One region of the Oceanobacillus sp. FSL K6-3682 genome, then DNA from elsewhere that is predicted to be linked to it. Evidence: a T-box and tRNA genes for the amino acid it is inferred to sense, from the RefSeq annotation. Region 1 holds a T-box; the other holds one or more tRNA genes.
What was found. The T-box of region 1 lies ahead of argS (arginine--tRNA ligase). A T-box ahead of a tRNA ligase gene usually reads a tRNA of that ligase, here a tRNA-Arg.
Positions count from the first base shown of each region.

Region 2: it has a tRNA-Arg gene. The T-box ahead of argS (arginine--tRNA ligase) is inferred to sense a tRNA for this amino acid. The anticodon was not compared.

Region 1 is NZ_CP150263.1:3,539,171-3,543,606, reverse strand. It holds gene MHH51_RS17530 (MepB family protein) at 1-123, shown strand, start outside; gene MHH51_RS17525 (MerR family transcriptional regulator) at 207-980, opposite strand; gene argS (arginine--tRNA ligase) at 1,175-2,863, opposite strand; T-box leader at 2,931-3,183, opposite strand; gene hprK (HPr(Ser) kinase/phosphatase) at 3,487-4,425, shown strand.
Region 2 is NZ_CP150263.1:16,209-20,644, reverse strand. It holds gene pflB (formate C-acetyltransferase) at 1-123, shown strand, start outside; gene pflA (pyruvate formate-lyase-activating protein) at 219-959, shown strand; gene MHH51_RS00085 (hypothetical protein) at 1,103-1,285, opposite strand; tRNA gene MHH51_RS00080 (tRNA-Arg) at 1,665-1,737, opposite strand; gene MHH51_RS00075 (TIGR04104 family putative zinc finger protein) at 1,858-2,145, opposite strand; gene proC (pyrroline-5-carboxylate reductase) at 2,170-2,988, opposite strand; T-box leader at 3,076-3,284, opposite strand; gene MHH51_RS00065 (GTP pyrophosphokinase family protein) at 3,437-4,183, shown strand; tRNA gene MHH51_RS00060 (tRNA-Ser) at 4,264-4,356, opposite strand.

The DNA of each region.
Region 1 (4,436 bases):
CCTTCATGGGAAAGGTCATTAAATAACTCAGCTAAAAAAACACAAGCATGGCAGGCACCATATTTTATAGATGTTTCAAATGAAATAGATATGAAAAGACTTACAGAATTATATTTCTCTTAAAAAGTACACATAAGAAAATCGAATGAAGAAGTCCGGAAAAGCTCCCTATTTTATAGGGGAGGCTTCGGACTTTTTTCATTCCATTATTTTTCTTCATTCTCCTTATACTGCTGTTCCATCGCTTTAGCTATTTCCTCCATATAAGCTTCTTCCTCTTTTGACCAGAAAGTCGGAGCTACAAAATTATCCGCTTCAGCAGATTCCAATTGTTCTTCCCATTTATCGATATTTTCTACAATAACATCCTCAGGGACGATTTTTATAAATAAATCATTAATATTTAGAAATACCTGTTGCGCTTCTTGCGCATGCGGAGGAACGTTTTCCCGCATCAGCCTTTTTACTTCAGCCAGAATAGAAAGCCATTCTCTATCTAATTTTTCACGCTCTTTCTTTGGTATATCCGTAAAAAGCGATGCAAAATCATCGGGAAAATGCTCCTTCATCCATGCCTTTTGCTCCTCTTCAAATTCCATCCCGTGGAGCAGAGAGGCGAGCACCGTCCAATCTAATGAAAAGTCATCATCTAAAAGCTCTTGTACATGATCAATAGCTGCGATGGCCCGGTTTAATTCCTCGCGCTTATGCACCAGCACCTTTCTTTGAACAGGGAGGGAGTCTGCAAAATTTTCTAAAGTGATTTCTTCTTTATCCAGCATTTCTTTGATTTCCTGAAGTGAATATCCAATAAATTTTAATGACTGGATACGTTGTAAGGTGGCGAGTTCTTCCAAGCTGTATAAACGATGACCGTTTTCATTTCTTTTGCTTGGATAAAGAATCCCAAGTTCTTCATAGAAACGCAGCGTTCGTGTTGAAAATCCGGTTTTTGCTCCAAATTCTCCGATGGTATACATTTCATATCAGCTCCTTTATATCTAAGTATAAAGCTTTCCGTTATGTGAAGTGCAATGGTTTTTTACAGGTAAATAGAAATATCTTTATGTTTTTAATTTTTCCTAAATAAAAATTGTATTTCTCTCTCCACTGCAAAAAGCACTTTCAAAGCAAATAAGAAATGTAATCAGCAATAAATAGCCGGTCTGTTTACTTAAAGCTTCTCAGGAGCTTTAATACCAAGCAATTTCAACCCTTCCTTCAATACAATCGCAACAGATTTCACCAATGCCAGTCTGCTGCTTTGCTCTGCATCATCAGCTAATATTTTGACCTGACCATAATATTTATTAAAATCCTGGCTTAATTTCAAAACATATTTTGCGATAACTGATGGTTCAGCCTGCTGAAAGCTTTTTTCGATTACATTTGGAAAATCCATTAGTATTTTGATGACGGTCCAGCTGTATGAATCGGTGAGCCCACTGACAGAAAGGTTATTTTCAGCAGAAGCTTTCCGAAGAATAGAGCAGGAACGGGCGTGTGTATATTGCACATAAAGCCCTGTAGAACCTTCAAATTTCAGCATCTCATCCAGATTGAATTCAATATTATTTTGGCGTTCATTCTTTAAATCATGAAAAATAATTGCTCCGACACCGACCATTTTTGCTACTTCTTCTTTATTTTCCAGTTCCGGATTTTTAGTTTTAATATTTTGGTAAGCCAGATCAATGGCTTCTTTGATAACATCCTCCAGCAGCACAACTTTTCCTTTTCTGGTCGACATTTTCTTTCCATCTTTTAAAATAAAACCGAATGGAACATGCTTTAATGAAGCTGCCCAGTCATAGCCCATTTTCTGGAGCACAAGGAATAACTGTTCGAAATGAAGGCGCTGCTCCTGTCCGACGATATAGAAGGATTTTTCAAAATGATAGGCCCTGCTCCGGTAAATAGCTGCTGCCAAATCCCGGGTTGCATATAATGTAGCGCCATCTTTCTTTTTAATTAAGCATGGCGGCATATTCTCAGCTGCTAATTCAACTACCTCAGCTCCATCTGAAAGAGACAGGAGATCTTTGTTTTTTAATTCTTGGACAACCTTGTCCATTTTATCATTATAAAATGCTTCGCCATCATAGGAGTCAAATGCAATATCCAGCAGTTCATAAATTTTCGCAAATTCCTTCAGTGATTCTTCTCTGAACCATTTCCACAGCTGATTTGCTTCTTCATTCCCAGATTCTAATTGTTTAAACCAAAAACGGGCTTCATCCTCTAAGTGGGGATGTTTTTCCGCTTGTTCGTGAAACATCACATATAGATAAAAGAGCTCTTTAATTGGGTTCTCTCGTACTTTTTCTTCTAAACCCCATTTTTTATAAGCAGTAATAAGCTTGCCAAATTGTGTTCCCCAGTCACCAAGATGATTTATTCGAATGGCTTTATAGCCATATTTTTCTGAGATATTAGCAAGTGCATTGCCAATAACAGTAGAACGTAAATGGCCCATGGAGAAAGGTTTGGCGATGTTTGGTGATGAGAAATCTAAAGTAACTATCTTTCCAGCACCGGCTGAAGACGAACCGTAGTCTTCTTTCTCAGTATTAATACGCCGAATTACTTGTTTACTGACGACTTGTTTGTTTAAAAAACCATTTAAATAAGGTCCTTCTGCCACTGTCTTTTCTAAAAAAGGTGCATCTATTTTTGTAGATAACTCTTTGGCTATTTGCTGCGGAGCTTTTTTTAGTTTTTTTGCTAAGGTAAAGCAAGGGAACGCTAAATCGCCATGAGTATTATATTTTGGTTCCTCAATCAATGAATGAATTTCATCCACTTCCGATAACCCTTGTAAATGGGTATAAATTTCCTCTGCAAATTGCTGACGGTAATTCATGGTCTACTCCTCCAATACGATTAAATGTGAAATATAAAAACATAAAAAACCCGTCTCCATGATGTAACATAGAGACGAGTTTATTCGCGGTACCACCCTAATTGCTCCTATATATAACTAATAAAGCTTTAGACTTTAATCAGAAATAAATAAGAACCTTCTTATATTATTTTTAACGGAATAACCCGGCATATCCTACTGATTGTTCAGACAGCACCTCTGAAGTGCGTTTCATTATATTCTGTACTGTCAGGCTTCCACCATCTCCTGACTCGCTGCTGTACATGATATATAACTACTCTCTTCATCAACGGTAATATATTAATGCTATATTATACAGAGATTTTCCAAAATAACAAGTACTCATTCATAAATATTTGGAGAAGTATCGGAAGAACTCAAACAATTATTGGTTACTTGAAAACAGTTTATATGGAGTTTGAAAAAGTCTGCAAAGAAGTAATCTTATAATGAGCGGACTTTCGAATGTCAAAATTGCATAAACCTTGTCAATCATAGTTTTTAATGAAGTACATTAAGTAAGAGACTTCTCCTCTACGTTTTTTGTACGGATTATGCTAAAATGTATATCAGTTAGCTTTGTTGAAGAGAGGAGCTTCAAAATGGTATCAACCGTCTGTACAAAGGATTTACTAGATCGGTTTAATTTACAGTTAGTAGCAGGAGAAGAAGGAGTTCACCGTGAAATTATAACAAGTGATATTTCACGCCCAGGATTGGAAATGACGGGCTTTTTTGACTATTATCCAAGGGAGCGTCTACAATTAATTGGTAAGACAGAATTAGCTTACTTTTTGGGACTGAATGCTGCAGAAAGAAAGCAGCGTGCTGAAAATCTATGTACGGATGTAACTCCGGGAATTATCATTTCCCGTGGCATGGATGTACCAGAAGAATTTTTTGAAGCATCGAAGCATTCTGGCGTACCAATCATACAATCACCGCGGACAACGACGCGGGTATTGAGTCGTTTAACCAATTACTTAGAATCTAAATTTGCACCATTTACGGCGGTGCATGGTGTGTTAATAGATATTTACGGCGTCGGTGTCTTAATTATCGGACAAAGTGGTGTTGGTAAAAGTGAAACAGCACTGGAATTAGTTAAAAGAGGGCATCGTCTTGTAGCAGATGATAATGTGGAAATCCGGCAAGAGGATTATGAGAGTCTGATTGGCAATGCACCTGCACTTATTGAACATTTACTGGAAATAAGGGGCCTGGGTATTATTAATGTAATGACATTATTTGGCGCAAGCTCGATCCGCAGCCAAAAACGGATTTCGATGGTTATTCAATTGGAAAATTGGGATAATAAAAAACAGTATGACCGTTTAGGATTAGATGAAGATACGATGAAGATTATGGATGTCCATCTGCCAAAAGCAACAATACCTGTCAGACCGGGAAGAAACCTGGCTGTTATTATTGAAGTAGCTGCTATGAATTTCCGGTTGAAACGGATGGGTGTGAATACGGCAGAAGAGTTTTCAGATCGTTTAACAAAAATGATTGAACAAGGTGATTTAGAATCACAATAGGAGGTAGAATA
Region 2 (4,436 bases), 1.3 Mb from region 1:
GAGCACCCGGAAGAATATCCGCAGCTGACCATTCGTGTCTCCGGATATGCGGTAAACTTTATTAAACTGACAAGAGAGCAACAAATTGATGTGATAAATCGGACCTTCCATGAAAGCCTGTAAGGTCCTGTAAGAAAATGATTATCAAGCGCTCATAAAATTATCAGAGCGCTTGATGAAGAATTATTTTAAGCAATAAAGCGGGGAGGAAGAGTATCATGAAAGAAGGAAGAATTCACTCAATCGAAACGTGTGGAACGGTAGATGGGCCGGGGCTGCGGTACGTTATATTTACCCAGGGCTGCCTATTACGCTGCAAATTTTGTCACAATCCCGATACTTGGAAAATGGGGGCAGGAAAGAAAATGTCTGTACAAGAGCTTGTAAAAGACATTAAGGATTATCTTCCATTTTTCCAGGCTACGAATGGAGGAGTGACTGTAAGCGGCGGAGAGCCTTTGCTTCAGGTTGAATTTTTACTCGAACTATTTACCGAACTGAAAAAATTAGGCGTACACACAACCATTGATACTTCTGCCGGGTGCTTTAACCGCTCTCCTCACTTTATAGAGAATTTAGATAAAGTACTAGAATTAACCGATTTAGTATTATTAGATTTAAAGCATATTAATTCTGTAGAGCACAAAGAACTCACAGGTCTTTCAAATGAACACATTCTGGATATGGCCAATTATTTAGACCAAAAAAACGTTCCCGTCTGGATCCGGCACGTACTGGTACCTGGCGGCAGTGATAACGATGAATACTTGCAAGAACTATCAGACTTTATTGCTACATTAAATAATGTCGAAAAAATAGAAGTCTTGCCTTATCATAAATTAGGTGTTTATAAATGGGAAAATCTTGGATTAGATTATCCGCTCGAGGGTGTGGAGCCACCGACAGAGGATCGCGTGAAAAATGCGGAGGATATTTTGAATCGGGTGAAAGTGATATAGCAGCGGGAACTTCCTTGCTCGATATTGCTCTTTATATAGATGAAAGGAGCCGTTCACAAAAAAAGCGGCTCCTTTCACTATATATTTTTTTATAAATCAATACCTTATCGATGCTGCAGCCAAAAAAATTGCTAAAATAGAAATTAATCTTTTAAGAAATAAATTTCTATCTCTAAATCCTCTCCTGCCGCGTTTCCCTCGTTATCTAGTGGTGCATCCATCAGCAGGGTTGCTTGTTCAACTTCTTGTGCAGTGGATTCTTCTAAAATAAATGGGAATTGACGTAGGAAAGGTGCTCCTTCTTGACTACGGGTACATTTTAACATTTCCATCTCTCTTTCATCATTAGCTTCTTTATATCTTATAAAATTCGCCTATAGTATGTAAGCGTGTTGGATGTTCTGTAATTAGATCAGACTCTTCTTTCTTTTCACTGCAACTTACCAGAATAAACGGTATAGAAAAAATACAAAATAGTAAAGGTAAAAATCGCATAAAATGTCTCCTTTCTAAATTATTTATAGTTAATAACGCAATAAAATTTAAAACGCCATCCTTCTAAACTCTTGTTATAAGACAAACAAGAAAACGAAAAATGACGTTTAATGGTTTATTTAAATTTTAAGTACAAACCTTTTCCAAAAATAATGCAACTGGAAATCTCCGATGTTTCCAGTTGCTTTTTCACACACACACTATTACTTACGCCCCAGGCAGGATTCGAACCTGCGGCACACGGTTTAGGAAACCGATGCTCTATCCCCTGAGCTACTGGGGCTATTGGTATAATCAAGCGATTGTATTCGCCTAATTATATTTCATTGTCCGCCCTTCAAAAAATAAACGAACAATCGTATTATACTAAACCTTATCTATTTTGAAAAGCAGGTTGTTTCGTTCATTTACCTGCTTTCTGTAAACTTGTGCGATAAGGGATAGACAGGACATGAAGAATCATTAATAAACAGCCTACCAGAATAATTCCGGCAGAAGAAAGTTTTAATAGAATTGCCAGCCCTAAAAAAATGGGAATTGCTAATAAAGGGAGCCAGCCGCCTTTTTTACTTGCATCATAAAAATTTTCTTTACCGCAATGCGGACAGATCATTTTAATCTTAAATACCTGTTTAAAGGTCTGCCCATAACTCCATCTCTTCCCGCAATAGCTGCAGTCCGGTGTATGCATATACTTCCCCTCTTCTCTTCAAAGTTATTTCTGTGCATTTGTTATTTCGATAGAACGCTCTCTCGCTCCATTTACACATGCTTTAACAGCCTTATCAAATTCATTCGCCATTAACTGATTTAAGCCAGCCTCTGTTGTTCCGGACGGACTGGTAATATTAATGCGCAGCTGTTCTGGATTTTCTCCGGATGATTCAAGCATTTTCCCTGCACCAATAACGGTCTGTGTTAACAATTCTAATGCTGTCTCCTGGTCCAGTCCTGCCTCTACCGCTGCCTTCTCCATTGATTCTACCATATAATAGAAAAACGCCGGACCGCTTCCAGCAATAGCTGTAATTGTGTGCATATCCCTCTCATCGACAATTTTTGTTGTGCCTACTGTCTGGAAAAGCTCTTCTGCCAGATAAAGCTGACTAAGCTGGACGTAAGATCCCTTGGAAATAGCAGTAGCTGACTGGCCGATTAATGCAGATGTATTTGGCATCGTCCGAATAACAGGAATACCTTCTCCAAGCATTTTTTCCATCTGTTCGATGGATAACCCTGCGATCACAGAAATAACCACGTGATGCGGCTTTATATGATCTTTAAGCCAATTTAAATAGTTACCCGCATCCTTAGGCTTCATAGCCAAAATAATAATATTTGCTTCCTGAATCATTTCTTCCTTATTCCGATTACATTGCACCCCATATTTTTCGGAAAGTAAATCTAGACGTGTATTATCACTGCGATTGGTAACAAGTACCTGTTCATTAGAAACAATATTGCTTCTCGTTATTCCGGCAATAATCGCCTCTGCTAAATTTCCTGCTCCAAAAAATGCAATTGTCTTATCCATGTATTTTCCTCCTGTAGTTATCTTGATTCATTTGATATATATCATCTGTACCTTGCTGACAATAAAAAAACTGATTACACATCCTATATAAAGGACGGAATCAGTATTATTTCCGCGGTACCACCTTTTTTGATAAAAGCTTATCCACTCTCTTTGATAATGCAGCATGCTGCAGTCAGCATCCGCCAACTTACTCACGGATAGGTTCATAAAGGCATTTACAGAAATCTCACAGCCACAGGATTTCCTCTCTTTCGTAAATGCACATAAATTACTGGTCCGTTCAACGTATTTTTTATTATGTTGAATTGTACTATAAGGGCTTGTCACGCTTTTGTCAAGAGTACATCTGCAAGGACAAAATAAGACACCTTATAATCTGATATAAAAAACAATTTTTGCTATACTTATATTGTATCTGAATGAAAGCCAGAAAGGAATTTTATCAATGGATGAATCAAAACAAATAAACCAGTTAACAGCTGTACGAAAAGAACTTACACGTTTTATGCTCAGCTACAAATTTGGACTGGATGAAATAAATACAAAGCTTAACATCCTTCAGGAAGAATTTGAGCATATTCATGATTACAATCCGATTGAACATTTAAAATCACGCATTAAATCACCTGAAAGTATTTTACAAAAATGCCAGCGCAAAAATATTCCAATTACGCAAGGGTCGATTAAGAACTATATCAAGGATATTGCAGGGATCCGTATTGTCTGCTCCTTTATCTCTGATATTTATAAAATCAGTGAAATGATACAAGGTCAGCAGGATATAAAAGTTATTGAAATAAAAGATTATATTAAGAATCCAAAACCAAATGGATACAAAAGCCTTCATTTGATTTTATCGATTCCTGTCTTTTTCTCTGACCGTCAGGAAGAGGTATTTATCGAAATACAGATTCGCACTGTTGCCATGGATTTCTGGGCGAGCTTAGAGCATAAAATTTATTATAAATATGATGGAGAAGTACCGGAACACCTGGTGGCAGAATTAACAACCAGCGCAAATATTGCAAATCAGCTAGATGAGAAGATGGAGTTTCTTCATTCGGAAATGAACGAGGCTAAAGAAGATAAACATGCAGAGAGCAAGCTCAACTTTCTGCCGCTGGATAACAAACGCTTTCCGCTGCCAAAGCAGTTATTGGAATCATTGATGGAGAGAAGAGATAAAGAGTAAATCTATGTAGGAATATATCAGAAAACCCGCAGCTCGAAAGCCACGGGTTTTTATTTATCATTATTTATTTTTGTTATAAATGGAGGAGGTAGAGGGATTCGAACCCCCGCGCGGTTTGACCCGCCTGTCGGTTTTCAAGACCGATCCCTTCAGCCAGACTTGGGTATACCTCCGTGAACACAAAAACTACTATACCACCCACCAATATTACTTGTCAACATTTTTCAAAAAAAAAGTGAAAGTCACTCCGAAA